3 regions of the Candidatus Contubernalis alkaliaceticus genome follow, and region 1 is predicted to be linked to each of the others. Evidence: riboswitches for the same ligand, from Rfam matches in the RefSeq annotation. Region 1 holds a riboswitch; each other region holds the start of a gene.
What was found. Region 1 has a riboswitch for cobalamin ahead of HUE98_RS13765 (DUF2292 domain-containing protein). Riboswitches for the same ligand answer to the same signal wherever they lie in the genome.
Positions count from the first base shown of each region.

Region 2: another riboswitch for cobalamin. It lies ahead of HUE98_RS15355 (zinc-dependent dehydrogenase); the one in region 1 lies ahead of HUE98_RS13765 (DUF2292 domain-containing protein).
Region 3: another riboswitch for cobalamin. It lies ahead of thiC (phosphomethylpyrimidine synthase ThiC); the one in region 1 lies ahead of HUE98_RS13765 (DUF2292 domain-containing protein).

Region 1 is NZ_CP054699.1:2,749,698-2,757,416, forward strand. Features, by position in the region: gene HUE98_RS13755 (TIM barrel protein) at 96-1,094, opposite strand; gene HUE98_RS13760 (hypothetical protein) at 1,136-1,303, opposite strand; gene HUE98_RS13765 (DUF2292 domain-containing protein) at 1,434-1,589, opposite strand; cobalamin riboswitch at 1,721-1,913, opposite strand; gene HUE98_RS13770 (IS1634 family transposase) at 2,479-4,191, shown strand; gene HUE98_RS13775 (hypothetical protein) at 4,531-4,740, opposite strand; gene HUE98_RS13780 (ABC transporter ATP-binding protein) at 5,201-6,115, shown strand; gene HUE98_RS13785 (ABC transporter permease) at 6,112-7,197, shown strand; gene HUE98_RS13790 (flavodoxin family protein) at 7,198-7,707, opposite strand.
Region 2 is NZ_CP054699.1:3,092,111-3,099,829, forward strand. Features, by position in the region: gene trpD (anthranilate phosphoribosyltransferase) at 1-849, opposite strand, end outside; gene HUE98_RS15355 (zinc-dependent dehydrogenase) at 1,010-2,092, opposite strand; cobalamin riboswitch at 2,156-2,330, opposite strand; gene gltX (glutamate--tRNA ligase) at 2,859-4,334, opposite strand; gene ispF (2-C-methyl-D-erythritol 2,4-cyclodiphosphate synthase) at 4,605-5,081, opposite strand; gene ispD (2-C-methyl-D-erythritol 4-phosphate cytidylyltransferase) at 5,075-5,779, opposite strand; gene HUE98_RS15375 (PIN/TRAM domain-containing protein) at 5,779-6,891, opposite strand; gene HUE98_RS15380 (CarD family transcriptional regulator) at 7,039-7,524, opposite strand.
Region 3 is NZ_CP054699.1:434,891-442,609, forward strand. Features, by position in the region: gene HUE98_RS02120 (ATP-binding protein) at 1-346, shown strand, start outside; gene asnS (asparagine--tRNA ligase) at 636-2,030, shown strand; gene HUE98_RS02130 (class I SAM-dependent methyltransferase) at 2,149-2,778, shown strand; gene HUE98_RS02135 (DUF3147 family protein) at 2,786-3,133, opposite strand; gene HUE98_RS02140 (metal-sensing transcriptional repressor) at 3,169-3,444, opposite strand; gene HUE98_RS02145 (TraB/GumN family protein) at 3,867-5,033, shown strand; cobalamin riboswitch at 5,224-5,416, shown strand; gene thiC (phosphomethylpyrimidine synthase ThiC) at 5,588-6,886, shown strand; gene bzaB (B12 lower ligand biosynthesis ThiC-like protein BzaB) at 6,902-7,719, shown strand, end outside.

The DNA.
Region 1 (7,719 bases):
TTATTCTAACTCATGTTATATTCTAAAAAATCTACCTTTATGTAGGATGATTATAAGCTAAATGCAATTAATTTGCAATAGGTAATTAGTTAGACCTATGTTAGAACGCAACCGTTACGCCCGAGAACCTTATTCTGCAATTGGATGGCGTGCTCCAGTTCTTTTAAAGATCCAGTTAATACTTCATATACCAGATACTCAGGCTTCACCGCCTGGATAAAACTTCTAACACCTTCATGGTCAAAGATAAGATGCTGATCTATATGTTGAATATGCTTTCTTGCCAGCAGGAAACGCTCCCAAATGTCTTCTGTTTCCATCAGTATTTGTTGATTTTCAGTAAAATTTCTTTTCAAGTAACTTCCCGGCAGCGTTTTATTTAAATGAATACCCCGAATGTATTTTTTTAAACTTCCCAGGTTATTTACCTTTTCTAAAAGATATCTGCAAGCCTCATGACCATTTTTAATTTCCGGATTGGTAATTAACAGGTGTCCTGTATCCAGCATAAATCCCTTCCGTGGATATTGAACTTTTTCCAAAAATTTTTCTATCAGCTTCGGATTTAAAAATGTCAAACCCGGCCACCACAAATTTTCAAAAAGAAGATCCACCCCCAAATCCTCCTTACCGAAGACCTGGTTAACCAGCTGGGCAGCAGCCTCCAGCACATCCCAATCACTATATGTAAATTCCCAGGAATAAATATGTTCGATATCAACGTGACTTACATGAAAAACTACATAATCTGCTTTTAAAGCCACCGCTTTTGACAGTTCCAATTTGTATTGGTCAACCATAACTTCCGGCTCTAATCCACCGTAGAAACTTTTTATATTATCCAAAGATTTGAACTGCCTCAACAGTTCCTTATGGTCTCCCCTCCAAAAATCCAGCCACATGGGCCAGTAACACAGATGGATACCTTGTATTATTTCTTCAGGGATATCTTCAACTCTGCAGCAGCCGCCGTGAATTATTAATTCCAATCCATCCAGCTGGTTATTACTTATAAATTTTTTTATTGTATCCCAGTTGTGATTAAACCAAGCCATCCTGTTTTTAAAGGTACAAAAATTAACCAGGTGCTTCATAATAGAAACATCCTTTCGGAAAAAACATCCAATAAGATTATTTAACGGGAAATATTTTCAGATATTCTTTCTAATACATCCTCAAGACTGTCTCCCTTCACTGTAGGATAACGTTTGTCTATATCCTCTCGTATTTCTTGAACATTTCTTCCGTGCTGCAGCAGCACAAACATTCTTTTATAAATACCGTATGCTGTACTTACGTTCATTTTTCTCCCCCTTTCTTTTAATATTGTATTTGTATTGCCACCCAAAAAAAAACAGAGAAATACCATAATGAAATGGCACCTCTGGTTTTCCAGTCAGTACTATTTTTATTCTGTAAACTTAAACTTTGAATTATAATTTAATAGATTTTTTTAGCTCTTCAACCCTAATAGGCTGTTTATCCTGAATTATAACCTTTACTTCACCAAAATTAATATTACGTATTAAAAATATAAGATTTTTTTCCTTTTCACTTAAATCAATTTTAATAAAATTATTACGTTCCAAACCGCTCCCCCCGTAAAAATTTATTTAACTTAACCAAAATAACCTTAGTTCTTCAACGGAAGAACTAAGGTACACGAGACTAAACTTATACAAAGTCTATCACATACACCCCTCCTTTCCTGCGAAGAAGGTTACGTGTAATACAGCGGGTAGGTCTCCTGGCTTACAGATCGTAGCATGCTTCGGCCTTCCCGGAATTAAGTCCAGTGGCATTAAAGAAACAAACTCCCCGTTTACAGTGGCGCGACCGCCCAGGATTTACACCTGGTTCCCTGTTATTCTCCTAAAAATAATGAAGAAACACCCGAGCATATTATTTATTTTTTAATAGATTTCAAAAATCTTTCCTCTTAAGTTTAAAAAATTTTAAACAATTAATTTACCTATTATTCATTTTACCACAGGTTTATTATAAACACCATAACTTATTTCACCATTATCTTCTTGATCTTCTTACCATTTTATAACATTTGGACACAGGTTTCAATAATTTATTTTCACTTTTTTTCTACTTATTTATTCAATTGGGGCTACTTATTTATTTATATTATGGTATATTTGCCTGACATTTAACATCGCTGAAATGGTAACCACCCCGGTGACGGCGGGGATGTAGACATTTCCATCAAAATGATTAGCCATGCTGGGTTCGAAATAAATATTTTGCCCCGGCACCTCTTGCCCATACTAGTCTCGAACAACAGCCTAAAAAAGTATAGGGACTGTTCATTTCCAGCTTGGCACGGGTCTTTGACAGTTGAATAATGAACACATGTCTTAAAAGCCTTGAAAATAGGGCTTTTTTTATTGCAAATTTGTCAATTTTTCACCTATTTCTATTGAGTATTATTGAGTATTATGTTATAATATAAGGGATTGGGGGGTTAATATGAGATTGTCTATTTCGAAATCAAAAAATTCCACATCTCTTTACGTAATTAAATCAACTTATGAGAATGGTGTACATTCATCAAAGATTGTTGAAAAACTTGGAACAGTTAATGATTTGAGTAAAAAGTTAAACGGCCAGGATCCCATTGAATGGGCAAAGAAATACATAGCAGAGCTGAATCAAAAAGAGAAGGAAGAAAAGCTTGATGTGTTGGTAAAGTACTCACCTTCCAAGGTCATTACGAAAGATGAACAGCGCTCTTTTAACGGTGGTTATCTTTTTCTTCAACAAATATACTATCAACTTGGCCTTCACAAAATATGTAAAGAAATGTTAGGAAAATACAAGGTTACATATGACCTAAACTCCATACTCTCCAGATTGATTTACGGAAGAATAATCTTCCCTTCATCTAAGCTCGCCACTTACCAACTTTCCTCAAGATTTATAGAACAACCTAACTTTGAACTTCAACATATATACAGAGCTCTTGAAGTTATTGCTAAGGAAACGGATTTTTTACAATCATCCTTGTACAACAACAGTTTAAAAGTTTCTAAGAGAAATACTGGTGTACTTTATTATGATTGCACCAATTATTTTTTTGAAATTGAACAGGCAGATGGCGATAAGCAATACGGTCCATCAAAAGAGCATAGACCAAACCCAATCATTCAAATGGGCCTATTTATGGATGGAGACGGTATCCCTCTTGCATTTAGCATCAACAAAGGAAATACAAATGAACAATTAACACTAAAACCCTTAGAAAAGAAAATTCTATCTGATTTTAATCTTTCTAAATTTATCGTATGTACCGATGCCGGTCTAGCGTCCAAAAATAACAGAAAATTTAACGACAGGGAAGAACGAGCATTTATTACAACTCAATCAATTAAGAAATTAAAAGCACATCTAAAAAAATGGGCACTTGATCCAAACGAATGGCACCTCTCTAACGATGTAAAAACCTATGACATCTCTAAACTAGATGATGAGAAAGCTAAAAATAAAATGTTTTACAAAGAACGTTGGATTAAAGAAAATGACCTTGAACAAAAAATCATTGTGACGTACTCTATCAAGTATAGAGATTATCAAAGAAAAATCCGTAATTCACAGATAGAACGTGCACAAAAAACAATAGATTCAAATCCTACAAAAATAAAAAAATGTAATCAGAATGATTGCAGAAGATTTATTAAAAAAACTAATTTTACTCCTGATGGAGAAATTGCTGAAAAAGAAATATACAGTATTGATACAGAGGTTATCGCTAAAGAAGAAGCCTTTGATGGGTTTTATGCTGTATGTACAAACCTTGAGGATGATGCTTCTGAAATAATTAAAGTAAACAATAGACGATGGGAGATTGAAGAATGTTTTAGAATTATGAAAAGTGAATTTAAAGCCAGACCTGTTTATTTAAGCCGTGATGACAGAATAGAAGCACATTTTACAACTTGCTTTATATCCTTAATTATTTACAGATTATTGGAAAAAAAGCTTGGTGAGAAATATACCTGCAGTGAAATAATTAGAGGATTAAAGGATATGAACTTTCATGAAATAAAGGGGGAGGGTTACACTCCAACATATACGAGAACTGACTTTACTGATGATTTACATGAGGCATTTGATTTCCGTACAGACTACCAGATTATAAAAACAAAACAAATGAAAAAAATTTTTAAAGCGACAAAAAAATAAAAACATTACTCACTTTTTTGAATACAAAAAAAGCTTGATAATCCTTGTAAATCAGGGATCATCAAGCTTTTTGCTTGTAACAACTGTCAAAGACGAGATTTTACCACAGGTTTATTATAAACACCATAACTTATTTCACCATTATCTTCTTGATCTTCTTACCATTTTATAACATTTGGACACAGGTTTCAATAATTTATTTTCACTTTTTTTCTACTTATTTATTCAATTGGGGCTACTTATTTATTTATATTATGGTATATTTGCCTGACATTTAACATCGCTGAAATGGTAACCACCCCGGTGACGGCGGGGATGTAGACATTTCCATCAAAATGATTAGCCATGCTGGGTTCGAAATAAATATTTTGCCCCGGCACCTCTTGCCCATACTAGTCTCGAACAACAGCCTAAAAAAGTATAGGGACTGTTCATTTCCAGCTTGGCACTTTTGTCGTATACACCCACATCACCGAAGATAATTTCCAGGGAAACAGACCAGGGGTGTTTCTTATCCGGGCTCCACCGGCATGCCCTTGACTGAGGCATAGAGCAGTTTCCTGCCATAAAAACTTAAATAAAGCAGTCCCCCGGGACCAAGAAGGGGGCTGTGAGGTAATGCCGTTTACAAGATATACTAACTATTATAAGCATTATTCACTATCTAACTGGCGAAATTATTTTAAAAAAAGATAAAAATAACCTCATATCTGCAACTTACAACCTTCCACCGTGTATATATTAACAAAAGCAGCTCAGTTTTTTTCCGTTCGCGGTAAATTGTGATGATCACAATTATACAGAAACAAGAAATCTAATCCTCTTTTAATGAACAGCTGAAACAACAACAACTCATAAATTACATAAATTTGAAGAGAAATAATCCCAAAAAAATGTTATAGTTAAGATGCATATATAGAAACAAAAGGTAAATTTCATAAGATACCAGAACAGCTTAAAAAGGACTTGTTGACCAGTATTTCTTACATATCAAAAAGGAAGTGATTCTTTGAACAGTATCGAAGTATCCTCACTGAGCAAAAACTATGGAACTCTTAAAGCCGTAGACAATGTGAACCTTTCCATCAAACAGGGAGACATTTTCGGCATGCTGGGGCCTAATGGCGCAGGCAAAACCACCACGGTGGAAATCCTTGTGGGATTAAGACGCCCCGACAGCGGCAGCATTAACATTCTGGGCCTAAACCCTACCACACAAAAAGAACAACTGCACCAAAAAATTGGCGTTCAACTGCAAACGCCCTCTCTGTTTCCCCGTTTAACAGTTCGGGAAAGCTTACTGTTAAACAGCAGTTTCTATCCAGATCCCTTCCCTGTGGACCAGATATTGGAGTGGATTGGATTGAAGGATAAAGAAAAATCCCTGACCCATAAATTATCCGGGGGACAGCTCCAGCGGCTTGCGGTGGGTACGGCCATCATTGGGCAGGGGGATATTATATTTTTGGATGAACCTACCACCGGCCTTGACCCCCAGGCAAGACGAAGTTTATGGGATGTAATTACGAAGTTAAAAAAATTAGACAAAACGATTTTTTTGACCACTCATTACATGGAAGAAGCGCAGCGGCTTTGTGACCATGTAGCCATCATTGATCATGGTTCAATTATAGCCCTGGATTCTCCCAATAACCTGATAAAACTACATTTTCAGGAACAGGCAGTAGAGCTTTCTATTACAGATTCTGTGGATGCTAATAACTATTCTTCTATCCCCGGAGTCAACCGGGTACAAGCTTCAACCGATAAAATCACCCTGTATTCCAGTAAAGTAGAGGATACAATTCGTCATCTCATTAACCAGGAAACAGCCGGTGGGCCGGCCCTGACCAATTTATCCATCCGTAAGGCCAGTCTTGAAGATGTATTTTTAAAACTCACAGGAAGGAGCATTCGGGAATGAAAATATTCGGTCATTTATTTATCGCAACATTAAAGGACATGGTAAGGGACAAGATGACTATTTTTTGGTTCCTGCTTTTCCCGGTATTGTTTATTATATTATTTGGTTTTATTTTTTCCGGGGACACCCAAAATATTGATATTAATCTTGGGGTTGTAGTGGAGCAAGACAGTGTCTTAACAGAAGCCTTCGTTGAAAATCTCAATCAAGCCCCTGCCCTTACCCTCTACCAGGGTACTTTGGATGATGAACTGGAAGCACTGGAAAATGGGGAACGGTCTATCGTTCTGGTACTGCCTGAAGAAATTTCCTCTCTCAGCCCCATGGCTGAGGGTATTATCATACCTGTATACTATGATGCCTCCCAGCAGACTACAAATCATATTATGCTCTCGGTAATTCGAGAAATCTTCGATGAAAGCGAACGCCAGATACAACAGCGGCCCCGCCTTTTCAGCATTGATGCCCAACCGGTCCAGACGGAACCTTTGAAAGATATTGATTTTTTACTGCCTGGAATAATAGCCATGGCTCTAATGCAGCTGGGCCTTTTCGGTTCCCTGCGATTGGTTTCACTTCGTGAAAAGAAAATTCTCAAGTCTCTGGGAGCAACTCCCCTGCCCCGCACCCACCTGGTGTTAAGTGAAGTAGCCGTTCGCCTGCTTATGGCAGTGGTCCAGACGGTTTTAATCATACTTATTGGCCACCTGGTTTTTGGAGTCACCATAATTGGCAGCTGGTGGAAGGTTCTGGGAGTTATCCTATTGGGTGCGGCAACTTTCGTCAGCCTGGGTTATATGCTGGTTTCATTCTCCAAAACAGAGGAAAGCGGTATGGGAATTATTCAGGTAGTCCAATTTCCCATGATGTTTTTATCGGGAATCTTCTTCCCTCTCAATTTCCTGCCGGAATTTTTAGAACCTGTTGTCAAAGCGATACCCCTATCTTACCTGGGGGATTTGCTGCGAAATGTAATGGTGGGGATACCCTCTGAATTTGGCCTCACCACCAACCTCCTGGTGCTTTGTGGTTGGCTTTTCATAAGCTTGTCTGCTGCCATTCGATTCTGGCGCTGGGAGTAATCAGTTTTTTCGTCTTAGTATTTCCTTAAATGCTTTTCGAGCGTTCTGTAAATCTTCCATATTTGGGTGATTACTGCTTGCCTTGTGATGAGCTAAACGCTCCTGAGTCATAGCGTGAGGATTATCAGCAGCCAGTTTCATTAACGATTCTGTTACTTTGGGATCAATTTTCCCTCGGCAAATAAATTCTCCCATGATTTTATTATCCGAATCCAGCAATTTTTTTGCATTCAGCATGCTTTTTTGGGCATGGGATGAATCCGGTTCAGCACCCAGGGTAGCAAATAAAGCCACTTTCTTGCCTTTAATAGTACCCATGTAACCCTGGGCTTTCTGATCAGCATTTTCCCTTTTTACCCAAAAACCTAATACTATAAAATCATAGCCATCCGGTAACGGCGCATCCTCCACAGCAAAAATATCCGTTCCCATGGGCATTACATCAAAAATTGCCTCAGCAACTTTTTTTGTATTTCCGGTCTTACTGGAATAAACAATCATTGATTTCATAAAACCCTCACC
Region 2 (7,719 bases), 340 kb from region 1:
ATCGGGCAGCGGCTTTATATCTTCAGCGGATGCCCGCTTAATCCCCAAATCCTCCGGCGTAAAGGAACTGTAATGAATGCTCCCGTCCTCTTTCAATTCCGCCATTAGAGTTTCCCCCAGGGTGGAAGCTTCGTCCATGCCATGTACACCGTCCTCCGCCAGGCCGTGTACCACCAGGGCTTTCTTGTAGCCAATTTCCCGCATAATCAGTGGGGCGTGCTGCAGCAGTTCCCGGGAATAAACTCCCCTTACTCCGTAACCGGGCAGCGCCGGATTGGCCAGTGAAGCAGCAATATTTAGCACCGTCCCGAAGGAAATCTGGGAAAGAATTCTGCCCAATGCCCTGGGATGAACCTCAGGGCTCATACCATTAAAAATTCCGATACCCGCCTGCTCAATACTTCTTTTCACCACCTGGGGGCCACACTCCACATCCACCCCCAACTCTTCCAATATATCTACAGTGCCGCAGATTGAGGTAATGGCCCGAGCACCGTGCTTGGCCATAGTAATTCCTGCAGCTGCCGCCACAATTGAAGCAGCGGTGCTGATGTTAAAGGTCTTAATGGAGTCCATTCCGGTGCCGCAGTTATCCACCAGAGGGCCTTCCGTCTCCGGCACAACTTTTACCGTATCCAATTCGTAAATAGCCTCCCAACCACCGGCAATCTCCTCGGCCGTTTCCCCTTTGGCTGCCAGTGCTGCCAGAAAAGCACCCTGGTGCATATCGCTTTGAGCATTATCCAGGATTTCATAAAACATATCCCGGGATTCCTCTCGGGTTATGTTTTCCTTTTTAATAAGTTTTGATATAACCGCTCCAAACTCCTTTACATCTCCTTTTGACATACTACTTCCTCCCTTATTTATAGTTTTTAACTAAAATCCATCATGTGATAGGCTTTTAAATTATTAACCTCTGCTTAAATCAACAGTATTGCTTAAGTTACTAAAAGGGCTTACATATTTGCAAAACAGGGTATCAAAAACTCCCAAAGTTCACCCCTCTTTAAGAATCAAGAAAATTAATAACCAGGGACAAACCTTTCAACTCTTTAACCCGGCAAATCCCCTGTTCCACCTCCTCCAGCGGAAGAATGCCGCTAATCATATCATTCACCTGAATTGCCCCTTCCCCTAACAGCTGCAAAGCCTGCCGACTGTGCTCCAGAGAACAGCCGTAAGCTCCTACCGCTGTTATTTCCCTATAGTGAATCAAATTAAAATCAATTCTAGAAAAATCCTCGGTAATCAGGCCACTGAAAAAGCCGAAGCGTCCTCTTTTGGCCATAACATTTAAACTGATGCTGACAGCCTCAGGACCAGGGCAGCAGGGGATAGCTACGTCAACCCCCATGCCATTTGTAAGCATCCTTATTTCTTTCTCAGCAGATGTTTTTAACGGATTTATGCAGTAATCAAACTCATAATTTGCCGCTCCAACTAATCTTCCAAGATCCTGCTCCAGCAGTATAATCTTTTGGGCTCCCCGCAGCCGGGCTAATTTTGCATTTAATATCCCCAGCCTGCCTCCCCCTACCACGAGAACCGTGTCTGGAGATTGTACTCCCAGAGACTGCTGCATATTTAATGAACAGGCCAGGGGCTCCGTCATGGAGGCTTCTACCAAGGAAAGGCCCAGGGGTATCTCATTTAATATTCCGTTTTGAACTCCCTGGAGGGGAACTCGAAGATACTCTGCAAAACCTCCATCATAATTAAACCCCATGATTTTAATTGAGTCGCACATATTGTCCAAGCCCTGCCGACAGTAATGGCATTCCCCACAGAAGATTCCCGGATGCACCTGCACCCTGCTTCCGGGCACTACATTTTTTACCCCCTCTCCTATGGCGAAAACTGTGCCGGCTATTTCATGCCCCAGGATACGGGGAAGCTTAAGGTCACGCTGGCCTATTAAGTAACACTTCATATCCGTCCTGCAGATTCCGCAGGCCTCCAGTTTGACTAGAACTTCCCCCCCGGCACATTGGGGTGTTTCAATTTCCCTGATTACCAGCTTTTCTCGTCCCTCCAAAACAGCAGCTTTCAGTTGAAATCCCTCCTTTATACTAGAAATAAAAAAGTCCACGCTAATTACAGCGTGGACTTTCCATCATCCTACGTTACAGCCTGCTTTGAGCACGAAAGCAGCTCTTTTCATTCATTCCAGGCAGGTCTCCTGACTCGGTTTCATCACCTAAGATACCGCCTTCCCCCTCTCGGAGTGGCTGCCGGTACCGGCTTCCCCATACAGTGGCGGGCCCGTTTAGGATTTTCACCTAATTCCCTATTCTCCTGTTTTAGGCACCTGGAACTAATAATATTTATTTTTCACTATTATTCTATTAGCAATTCAAAGAAATGTCAATATAGTAATTTATGGTAAACATTTCCTGGTAGTTACCACCGAACAATAAGGAACAATAAGGGGACACCATACTGAATTATTTTATCTCTCTTTTTTAGGAAATAAGTCCCCCACCTCTAAGCGTTAGTGTATATGGGCTTTTAATCAGGTGGAGTAGAGTCTCCACCTGATTCCCCGATGTTTCAGCAAAGCTAAAACGAATTCACTTAAAATATTTCTTTATTATAATTCAGTATGGTGTCCCCGTATTTCCTGAACAGCTGCAAAGCCTGCCGACTGTGCTCCAGAGAACAGCCGTAAGCTCCTACCGCCGTTATTTCCCTATAGTGAATCAAGTTAAAATCAATTCTAGAAAAATCCTCGGGTAATCAGGCCGCTGAAAAAGCCGAAGCGTCCTCTTTTGGCCATGGAAAAATACGGGGACACCATACTGAATTACCTTATTTCCCTAATTAAGTATGGTGTCCCCGTATTTCGGTATTTACCTTTAAAAATTATGTTCTAAGGCTTCCAATGTAAAAGCCAAACGCATGGCCACCCGTTCCCGTCCCAAAAGAAGAATTAAATTCTGGAGATCGGGGCCCTCAAGGCTTCCCGTCAAACCTGCCCGTACCGGTTGAAACAGCTTTTTGCCGCCTACACCCAGTTCTTTTCCGATTCCCTTAAAAATTGCTTTAATGGAGGGCACCTCCCAGTTCTCCTCCTGCAATATCTGCTCTCTAAATCTTTCTACTACCCTGGGGGAGGATTCCTCCTTCATCATTTCCAGTGCCTCTGGGGTAAACGCATCTATCTTGTCCCCGAAAAACACCTGAATGAAAGACACCACTTCCTCAATAAAATGCAGTTGTTCCTGCAGAAGGGATATTACCTTTACCAGCCAATCATTCTGCTCATCTGTCAGATCCTGTTCCAAGAGCCCTGCCTCTACCAGATAAGGCAAAGCCAACCCGGCGATGACCTCCGGTGCTTCCTTCTTTATGTACTCGGAATTCATCCAGTTCAGTTTCTTCAAGTTAAAAACCGCAGGGCTCTTGGAAACCCGGTCCAGGGAAAACTCCTGCACCAGTTCGGAAAGAGAAAAAACCTCTCTTTCCCCCTCCGGCGCCCAACCTAAAAGGGACAGAAAGTTTAAAAGGGCATGGGGAAGATAACCCTTCTCACGATACTGCTGAATAGAAGTGGCTCCATGCCTCTTGCTCATTTTAGACCGATCTTCCCCCAGGATTAAGGAAATATGGGCAAACTCAGGCATATCAAATCCCAAGGCCTTGTATATCATAATCTGCCGGGGGGTGTTAGAAAGATGCTCCTCTCCCCGGATTACATGACTAATCTTCATTAACGCATCATCCACAACCACCGCAAAATTATAAGTAGGAATACCGTCTGACTTTACAATAACAAAATCACCGATTCCATCGCTTTCAAATTCTACCCTGCCCCGGACTAAATCCTCCACCGGGATAATCTCCCCTTGGGGTACCTGAAAACGGACTGTTGGCTTTTTCCCTTCATTTTCAAGCTTTTGCCGCTGCTCAAGAGTCAAATCCCTGCACCTTCCCAGGTACCTGGGCATTTGTCCCTTATTCCGCAAGGATTCCCTTTCCGCTTCCAACTCCTCTTCGGTACAATAACAGGGATAAGCTTTCTTTTCCTCTAAAAGCCTTTCCCAGTAAGTGCTGTAAAGGGACAGTCTTTCACTCTGCCGATAAGGCCCATTCTCTCCCCCCACTAAAACCCCTTCGTCCCAGGCCATCCCCAACCATTTTAAATCATCTAAGATAACCTCTTCCGATACCAGGGTAGAACGCTCAACATCGGTATCCTCAACCCTGACTACAAAGTCCCCACCGTTTTTTCGGGCAAAAAGCCAGTTAAAAAGAGCCGACCTGGCTCCACCGATATGTAGAGGCCCAGTAGGACTTGGGGCAAATCTAACCCTCACTCTTCTATCCAAAATTGTATACCTCCTGACTTTCATCTATATTTTTTGTTACAACATTTTAATTTTTATGAGTAAACTCGTTTCATCAAGCTTAAACATCGGGGAATCAGGTGGAGACTCTACTCCACCTGATTATAAGCCCCACCTACGCTAACGCTTAGAGGTGGGGGTCTTATACCCTAAAAAAAAGAGATTAAACGGATTTTAAACCTAATGAAATTTTCTAAAAAAAAGTTTTAAATAATATTGTAGAAGAACCGTCCCCTTGACAATTTGGCAATATTCTCACATACTTGAAAGCAATACTATTGCCTGTGCTGCTATTCCCTCTTCTCGGCCGGGAAAACCTAATCCTTCGGTGGTAGTTGCTTTCACATTGACGGCTTTTTCATCTACTCCAAGGGTGGAAGCAATATTTTGCGTCATCTTTTCTATGTAAGGGGCCAATTTTGGCTTCTGAGCGATAACAACTGTATCCACATTGACGATCTGGTATCCTTCCTCTTTTAGAATATGATTCACTTTTGCCAGAAGAATAACACTGGAAATTCCCCGATACTGCTCCTGGGTATCGGGAAAATGCCTGCCGATGTCTCCCTTACCCACAGCTCCCAGCAGAGCATCCATCAGAGCATGAATCAAAACGTCAGCATCGGAATGCCCAAGAAGTCCCATATGATGAGGGACTTCCACCCCTCCCAAAATAAGCGGCCGGTCCTTGACCAGCCGGTGAACATCATAGCCTATTCCAACTCTCACCATGGCTTTTTTCCAACCCCTTCTTCTCGTAAGAGAGCCTCCGCCAGCATCAGATCCTGAGGAGTAGTAATCTTAATATTTTCATACCTGCCCTGGACAATTCTCACCCTATGGCCTAACCTTTCCACCAGGGATGCATCATCAGTACCTAAAAAACCCTCCTCAAGTGCCTTCCCATAAGCTTCACAGATTAATGGGAAAAGGAAGGCCTGTGGTGTCTGCGCTGCCCACAGCAGGCTGCGGGCTGGCGTATCCACCACAAATCCTTCCTCATCTGTCCTTTTTATAGTGTCCTTAACCGGAACAGCCACCACACAAGCTCCATAACTCCTGGCTGTATCAACAGATTCTTTCAAAAGCTCTTGGGTAATAAAGGGACGGGCCCCATCATGTATGAGCACCACCTCAGTCTGTGGGGCCAAGGTTTTCAGTGCTTTGTTAACGGTTTCCTGCCTTTCCTTACCCCCGGGAATCACGGTCATGGGAATATCCAGTTGTAAAGGATCAATAATTTTATTTTGACAGAAATCTTCTTCCCCCGGAGCAACTGCTACCACAATTTTATCAAAGGGATACTGGGAAATCTTTAACAAAGTCTGAGCTAAAACAGGCTTCCCACCGCACAACAGATACTGTTTATTGACTTTTTCACCCATTCTCTTTCCTTTTCCAGCGGCTGCTACTACAGCGGAGACCAACACTATTTGGCCTCGTTAATATACTTGGCCAGATATGCTTTTGGCCGGGCAAATATCATCCTTCCCGCGGCTGTCTGCAATACGCTGGTGACTACTACCTCTAGATGCTGCATCATATGTTTCTTCCCTCCATCAACCACGATCATGGTACCGTCGTCTAGATAACCAATTCCCTGTCCCATTTCTTTACCATCTTTAATTATTTGAACGGTCATTTCTTCCCCGGGGAGAACTACCGGCTTTAAGGCATTGGCCAACTCATTAATGTTCAGCACCGAAACCCCCTGGAGTTCACAGACCTTGTTCAGGTTGTAATCATTTGTGACTACTTTCCCTTTCAATAGTTTAGCTAATTTCACCAGCTTGCTGTCAACTTCCATGTCCTCAAAGTCCTGTTCAGTAATTTTTACGGGAATATCCAGTTCCTTTTGAATCTTGTTTAAAATATCTAAACCCCGTCGTCCGCGATTTCTCTTAAGTACATCTGATGAATCAGCAATATGACGGAGTTCATCTAAAACAAAGCCTGGAATCATCAGTACTCCCTCCATAAAACCGGTTTTACAAAGATCGGCGATGCGACCGTCTATGATTACACTGGTGTCCAGTACTTTTATTCCTTTATCCGATAATACTTTTTCCCCTTTCGCCTGCCAGGCAAAGAGAGAAGTTATAAAAGAAAGTTCTTCTTTCCGATTAGTGACAATATGAATCCCCACGTATCCCAAAACTAGAGTAACTGCCAGGGAAAGATAAACCCCCACCCAGGGAATCCTATAAAGAGCAAGACTCAAAAGAGCCGCAATAGAAAGGCCTATAACCAAACCAATGGTACCTAAAACTATATCCTGTGTAGGAATAAGCTTCAATTTCCCATCAACCCAGGATGTAAACTGAACCACTTGGTTTATTACTATGGGAGTAATAATATAAAATATAATTCCAAATGCTGACCCTCCCAAAACAGAAACGCTTATGCTGGCAGCGCTTAGGCCGGTTTCAGTTAAATTAAACGTGGTAACTGTGGAAAGAGCATTAAACCCGGCATTAAAGGCCTGGTACCCCAGCACAAAACCAATAATCAGTGAAATTATACGAAATATTTTAGGAATCATCTTTTTCACCTCCTTTATGTAAATAAATATAGAATCACTGCTGCTATTTTCATTATAACTTATATAAATATCCAAATTCAAGCTTGAATATGTATGCATATGAAACAAAGTAAAAAACCTCTATATAAAGAAAAACATCAAAAGTGCTTACTTTTGATGTTGAAAGACTTCGTCCAGTATGCAGAGCATCTGATCCTCGTCTATCCCTTTTGCTAAGACCAACTCACTAACCAAAATCTGTTTAGCACTTTCTAACATCTTCCTTTCCCCTGTGGAAAGGCCCTTATCTCTATCTCTAATCATCAAATTGCGAACCACTTCGGCAACATTGAAAATATTGCCGCTCTTTATTTTCTCCATATTCATCCGATACCGTCGGTTCCAATTAGTTGAAATAATAGTGTGATGTTCCCTGAGTATGGTAAAAACTTTGTTAACGCCTTCTTCATCAATAATCTGCCTTAATCCTATTTTACTGACGTTATCCAAAGGGATCATTACCTTCATTTCACCAATGGGCATTTTCATGATATAGTATTTCTTAGTGATTCCCATAATCTCTTTTTCTTCTATAGCTTCTATCACTCCGGCTCCATGCATCGGGTAAACAACCTTATCCCCCACATTAAACATAATAAGACCTCCTAGAAAAGCTACAAACAAATTTTAACACACTAAAGGCTTTCTGTCAATTTCTATGCTATATATTGGAATTTTTACAGGTATAGGAAATATGATGTTGACTTGACAAAGGATTATGCGTAGCAATATAATGATATCAAATACATGCATCCCCTGAATATATATAATAATAATAAATGAGGTGAA
Region 3 (7,719 bases), 1.2 Mb from region 1:
GCTGGTATCCCCTGAGGCGGAATTCTTGAAGAAACCCCAGCTGGTAATTTCTGCAGACTGCGTGCCCTTTGCCTTTGGGAACTTTCACCGCAGGTTTTTGAAGGGAAGGCCCCTGTTAATCGGTTGTCCCAAATTAGATGATACCACACTGTATTTTACCAAGCTGACAGAGATTTTTAAAACCAATAACTATGAAAAAGTTACGGTAGTATATATGGAAATCCCCTGCTGCTCCGGGCTGTACGGTCTGGTGGAAAAGGCCCTGGAGGAGGCAGATTCAAAGGCCCTTCTGCAGAGTGTAAATATTGGGGTTGATGGGCAGGAAATAAGTAATAGCAAAAGATAGTGTAGAGACAGCTTAAGGGCAAAAGAGGATAGTAATTAAGAAGGGGGGCGGTATATTTACCGCCCCCTTAAAAATATTAATGTATGTATCATTAACTCTGCGTTATTGTGGCATGAAATATCGGATAGGTATAATAATTTCTGATGTTATATTGATAATAGGAGTAAGTGAAATGAAAACTATATTAGTTTTAAGTCTTGATTTGAAAAAACAATTTGGATATTCCATCAATATATTTGGCTTTTATACCTGTTTTTGGGTATAATAAACTAAAAAAAGAGGAATGGAAATGCAAAAAATAACAGTACGACAACTGGTAAGCCACACTAACCGTTTTGATAACAAACAAATCCAGGTAAACGGTTGGATTAGAAGTAACCGGGATCAAAAATCCTTTGGCTTTATCTCTTTAAATGATGGAACCCATTTTGATTCAATTCAAATAGTATATGAAAAGGAGTTTCTATCAAACTTTGATGAGGTGGCAGGGTTAGGAGCAGGTGCAGCTGTAACGGTAAGGGGAACGTTTGTGCTGACACCACAGACAAGGCAGCCCTTTGAAATAAAGGCAGCAGAAATTATCTTAGAAGGGGATTCCCCTAAGGATTATCCCATACAACCCAAAAGGCACTCTAGGGAATTTTTAAGAGAAGTAGCACATCTGCGGCCTCGAACAAATCTTTTTTCGGCAGTTTTTAGGGTCCGGTCACTGCTTAACTTCGCTATTCATAAATTTTTTCAAGAAAAAGGCTTTATTTATTTTCATTCACCCATAATTACTGCCAATGATGCAGAAGGTGCTGGAGAATTATTCAGAGTGACAACTTTGGACCCAAAGGAGCCTCCAATTACAGGGGATGGATATGTCAATTATTCTGAAGATTTTTTTGGCAAAAAGACAAATCTTTCGGTTAGCGGTCAGTTAGAAGCAGAAGCCTTTGCTCTTGCCTTTAGAAATGTGTATACCTTCGGGCCAACTTTTAGAGCGGAAAATTCAAATACACCAAGGCATGCGGCGGAATTCTGGATGATAGAACCTGAAGTCGCTTTTGCAGATTTAAAAGATAATATGAGGCTGGCAGAAGAAATGATGAAATATATAATAGGTTACATCCTTGATCATGCCGTTGAAGAGATGGAATTTTTCAATAAATTTGTGGATAAGGGATTAAAAGACAGGATGCAAAATATTATAAATTCTCAATTTGAACAGATAACTTATACAAAAGCCATAGAGATACTAAAGAAATCTAATAAAAAGTTCCAATATCCCGTTGAATGGGGTAAAGACTTGCAAACAGAGCATGAAAGATATTTGACAGAAAAAGCTTTTAATAAACCGGTGTTTGTAACTGATTACCCCAAAGGCATTAAGGCATTTTATATGCGTTTGAATGATGATGGAAAAACTGTTGCAGCTATGGATTTATTAGTTCCGGGAGTAGGAGAAATCATAGGAGGCAGCCAGAGGGAAGAAAGAATAGAAAAGTTAGAAGAAAGAATGGTTGAGTTTAATATTAAAAAAGAAGATTTATGGTGGTATTTAGAGCTGAGGAAATATGGAGGAGTTAAGCATGCCGGTTTTGGATTGGGTTTTGAAAGGGCAGTTATGTATATTACAGGAGTAAGCAATATAAGGGATGTCATCCCATTTCCAAGAACGGTTAATACCTGCGAATTTTAAGCAGTCAGAGCAGCCCCAAGTATTTTCTATAACTAAAAATAACTAAGGGATAATTGGCATAAACTATTGATATCTACAGTGATAGTATTAAATATTTGTAAAAGAGGAATGATGGGTTATGAACGATCTTGAAAAGAAATTAAACCAATGTAAAAAACCATCCGGCAAAATGGGGAAGCAGGTAGTTGAGGAGATGAACAAGCACCATTTTCATTTGACCAGTTGGGGCTTAGAAAAAGTTCATATTGAAGAAAACAGTATTATTTTGGACATCGGCTGTGGTGGAGGAAGCACCGTGGCAAGATTAGCATCCATGGCAGTGGGGGGTAAGGTTTACGGAATTGATTATTCGCCAGACTGCGTGAACTGGTCAAAAGCACATAACAAGCAGCTGATATCTAAAGGCCGGGTGGAAATCCTTCATGCTGGCGTTGAAAAGATGCCCTTTGAAGAGAATCAATTCGATATTGTCATGGCGGTGGAAACAGTCTATTTTTGGCCTGGCCTTGTTAAATGCTTTCAAGAAGTGAGGAGAGTTTTGAAGTCCTCAGGAAAATTTGTTATTGTTAATGAAATGTATGTAAATGAAGCGTTTAAAGAAAGAAATGACAAGTTTACAGCAGCAGGTGAGATGATATTACATACTCCTGAAAAACTTAAAGAATTATTGGAGAAAGCCGGTTTTAAAAGTGTTACTATAGATTTGATGGAAGAGAAAAATTGGTTATGCTGTGTAAGTGAAAAATAAAAGAATGTTAAATGTTTATACCCACATACTTTATAATCTTAACATACAGACAATAGCTGCAGATCATGACCACAGAGGATACCGCCATGGCCAAATAGAAATTGCAGTTGTAGCGGAGTAAAAAAGACATAACTATGAAAAAGATGATAGATGGAATTACTATCCAGATTATAAGGTTGGAAAACTGTAAAACTTTGCCGGAATCATTGGTTTCAACAAATAACCAGGTCATGGCAATCATTGAAGTGATGGGCAGGGAAATAAGAATGGCACCAAAGGCAGTAGATTTTTTGCTGACTTCGGATACAAGGGCAATGAGCAGGGCGGATACAACGGTTTTCAAAAGAAATTCCATAGATTTATCACTCCTTTGATACGGGTTAAGGTTATTTACTTGATAAATTTGTCAATGGCTTTATCTAAGTCTTCCAAAGTTTTGGTATCGTTGTTTTTAATGGCATCCACTACACAGTGGTTAATATGGTCGGTTAAAATAAGTTTTCCGGCATTGTTTAATGCAGACCTTACTGCAGACATCTGAATCAGTATTTCACTGCATTCCCTGTCTTCCTCTACCATCCTTTTGACAGACTCCATGTGGCCTATGATGCGGGACATCCTGTTTACAATACTTTTTTTATTTACGTGGTTATGAGTATTAATAATAAACACCTCCCGATACAATATCCCCCTATGGGGGATATTGTATCATACATTAGAAAAAATTTAAAGAGATATTAAGGAAAAAAAGTGTGATTAATTATCTTGCTTTCTTTTCTATATAGAGGTAGTCTTAAAAGGAGGGTATGTGCTGCTCTTTTAATCCCATGTCTTTAAAATTCTCATAAGTCACAATTTTTTATTATGCTAATCCAGGTTATAATCGTAAAAAGGGTATAATGAAGAAAAAGAAAAGTGGTCAGTGAACTCGTTTCAGCAAGCTGAAACATCGGGGAATCAGGTGGAGACTCTACTCCACCTGATTAAAAGCCCCACCTACGCTAACGCTTAGAGGTGGGGGTCTTATACCCTAAAAAAAAGAGATAAAACATTCATAAAATTTGTTGTAGAGGGAAGGTACTATTATTATGTTTGAAGAAAATATTACAAGAGTAGATTTGGATGGCAGGGAACTTATACTCATTGGAACTGCTCACGTATCCAAAAAAAGTGCGGAACAAGTGAAGGAAGTTATAGAAGCCGAAAGGCCTGATTGTGTTTGTATAGAATTGGATAAACAGAGATATCAAACTGTCATGGATAGAGACAGATGGAAGAAGATGGACATATTTAAGATTATTAAAGAAAAGAAAGCTACTCTTCTATTAATTAATCTTTTAATATCTTCTTTTCAAAAGCGGCTGGCAAAGCAATTTGGCATTAAGCCTGGGCAAGAAATGATTCAGGGAATTGAATCAGCTAAAGAAGTAGGTGCTACTCTAGTACTGGCCGATAGAAATATACAGGTAACCTTTTCACGAATTTGGCATGGAATTGGGCTGTGGGGAAAAGTTAAGCTTATGTTTTCTATTTTCTTTAGTATTTTTAATGACGAGAGTTTTTCAGAAGAGGAACTGGAGAAAATAAAGTCTCAAGATATGCTTGATGCTATGCTTAATGATTTTACAGAGTTTTTTCCTAAATTAAAAGTTCCTTTGATTGATGAGCGGGATCAATATTTAGCTCAGAAGATAAAAGAAGCTCCGGGAAGTAAGGTTGTTGCAGTTTTAGGGGCTGCTCATGTTCCCGGGATAAAGGAAGAAATTAAAAAAGAACATAATTTAGCAGCTTTATCCAAGCTTCCTCCAAAATCCAAAGCACCTAAAATTATTGCTTGGGCCATACCAATAATTATTCTTGCTATCATTGGTTATACTTTTTTCGCGAATCCTTCTGCTGGAGTCAATCAAACAGTGAGCTGGGTGCTGTGGAATGGATTTTTTTCAGCAATCGGTGCGGCCATTGCTTTTGGACATCCCCTGACCATTATTACTGCCTTTATTGTAGCTCCCTTAAGCTCTTTAAATCCACTCATGGCTGCCGGGTGGTTTGCGGGGATAGTCCAAGCCTATATCAGCCGGCCCAGTGTAGAAGCTTTTGAAAGCCTATCGGAGGATGTTTTTACTGTAAAAGGATTTTGGACCAATAAGGTAACCCGTATTCTACTTACAGTAGCCTTAACAAATTTAGGGAGTACCTTGGGGACAATAATTGGTGGAGCCGATGTAATTCGTTTGTTTATAGAGAATATATAGTTTGTTTACAGAGAAGCTGTCAAAGTGTCAAGGGGATGGTTCTATTAAATTATTTGAAAAAACTAAGGGTGCAGGTTCTGCAGGCTCTTAATTTAGCCCGGGTTGGTGGCAGTAAATGTAAGGAGGGTAGAAATCTGTAAAAAAAACCCTCTTGACAAATGTATGGATAGTTTATAGAATTGAACCAATAATTAAATATTTTGTTTCAGGTGCCTGTTTAGGATAATAGGGAACCGGGTTAAAGTCCCGGACGGTCCCGCCACTGTAAACGGTAGCCCACCTTATAACCACCGCTTGTCGTCCCCATGGGGCAAGGCAGGCGGGAAGGAAGGAAAGGGTGCGAATCCGTGAGTCAGGAAACCTGCCTGAAACTTGACTACTCTGCCTCGTGTGTAAGGTTTTGTAGATGTTTAAGGATAATGGTAAAGTCCACATCAATTTATTTGGTGTGGACTTTTTTTATGTAATGTGCCTTGTTCTATGACTGGACCGGACATGAGTGGGAAGAGCAGCCAAAGTATTCACATTTTATGAAGAGATAGGAGGAATAACAAATGACATTATTATGCAGTGCAGCAGAAGGTATTTTTACTTCTGAAATGGAACAGGTGGCATCAAGGGAGGGAGTATCTCCGGAGTTGGTAATGAAGGGGGTTGCAGAGGGAAAGATTGTAATCCTTAGAAATACTCTGCACCAAAGCGTAGTCCCCACAGGAATTGGCCCGGGGCTGAAGACCAAGGTAAGTGCCAGTGTTGGTCTGTATGGAGAGAATGCAGTGTTGAAGGAAGAGGCAGCCAAGGTTCAGGCAGCCATCCACTTTGGAGCTGACGTTATCATGGATTTAAGTGTAAGCGGAGATATTGATGCCATGAGGAAAAAAACTCTGGCATTATGCTCCAGACCGGTGGGGACGCTGCCCCTTTATCAGGCTCTGGCCGAGGCCGGGGAAAAACAAGGTTCTTCATTAAACCTGAAAGAAGAAGACCTATTTGAAGTGATTGAAAGGCAGGCAGCTGAAGGCGTTGATTTTTTAGCTTTTCATTCAAGCCTGACCATGGATATTGTGGAAAGGGCTAAGACGGATCACCGGATTGACTCTCTGGTGAGTTATGGAGGGTCTCATCTGATGGGATGGATGCTTCACAACCAAAAGGAAAACCCTCTCTATGAAAATTATGATCGTGTGCTGGATATTGCCCGACGCTATGATATAACCATCAGCATAGCCGACGGTATGAGGCCCGGGTGTCTTCATGATTCCCTGGATGGCCCCCAGGTACAGGAATTGGTAGTGATTGGTGAGCTGGTAAGAAGGGCCAGGGAAGCCGGGGTGCAAATTATGGTCAAGGGGCCGGGGCATGTGCCTTTAGATCAACTGAAGGCTACGGTAATACTGCAAAAAAGTTTATGCCATGGAGCGCCCTATTTTGTGTTTGGCCCCGTAGTCACCGATATTGCAGCAGGATATGATCATATCAGCGCGGCAATCGGTAGTGCTGTAAGTGCCTGGGCTGGGGCAGATTTTATCTGTTATGTAACACCGGCAGAACATATTGGCATCCCTAACCTTGAACAGGTTCGGGAAGGAGTTATCGCTTCCCGAATTGCCGCCCATGCTGCTGACCTGGCTAAGGGACTGAAGGGAGCGGATCAATGGGACCTGGAGTTATCTCGGGCTAGAAAGAAACTGGACTGGGAAGAGCAGATGAGGCTGGCTATAGATCCCCAGAGGGCGGAACAGATCAGGAAAGATCGGAGCAAGGAATCCTCCTCTGCCTGTGCCATGTGCGGCAAATACTGTGCCATGGAAATTGTTTCTGAGTATTTAGGGACTGCTAAAATAAACTGCTAAAGGAGATGAAAAAAAATGACAACACAAGTAATATGGGCACGTCAGGGTACCATTACTCCGGAAATGGAGTGGGTGGCTTTCCGAGAAAATGTTGATGTTGAGTTTATCCGGGAAGGACTGGCTCAAGGCACTATTGTGATTCCTAGAAATAGAAACCGGAAAGAATTTAATTACTGTGGGATTGGAAAGGGCCTGAGAATTAAAGTAAATGCTCTGATTGGCACCTCCAGTGACCGGGATGAGATTGAAATGGAAGAAAGGAAGCTGGCCATTGCCCAGGAGGCCGGATGTGAAGCGGTTATGGACCTGAGCACCGGGGGAGATATGAACCGGATGAGAAGTCAGACCCTGGAAAAAGCCAATATGGCCGTAGGCAGTGTGCCGGTTTATCAGGCAGGCATCCAAGCCATTGAAAAAAGAGGAAGTATTGTGGAAATGACCGGGGAGGATATATTTGAAGCGGTGGAACAACAGGCGGAAGATGGAGTAGATTTTATGGCCATCCACAGTGCCCTTAATTTTGAGGTAATAAAGCGCCTCCAGACCACCGGCAGGGTTACCGATGTGGTCAGCCGGGGAGGGGCATTCCTGACCGGCTGGATGCTGCATAATCGCAAGGAGAATCCACTATATGAACAGTTTGACCGGCTGCTGGAAATCTTAAAAGCTTATGACGTAACCTTGAGCCTGGGGGACGCCATTCGTCCAGGTTCCACAGCGGATTCTCTGGACGGAGCCCAGCTCCAGGGTATGATTATTGCCGGGGAACTAGTTGCCAGAGCTCAGGCTGCCGGTGTTCAGGTTATGGTGGAGGGTCCAGGGCATGTTCCCAT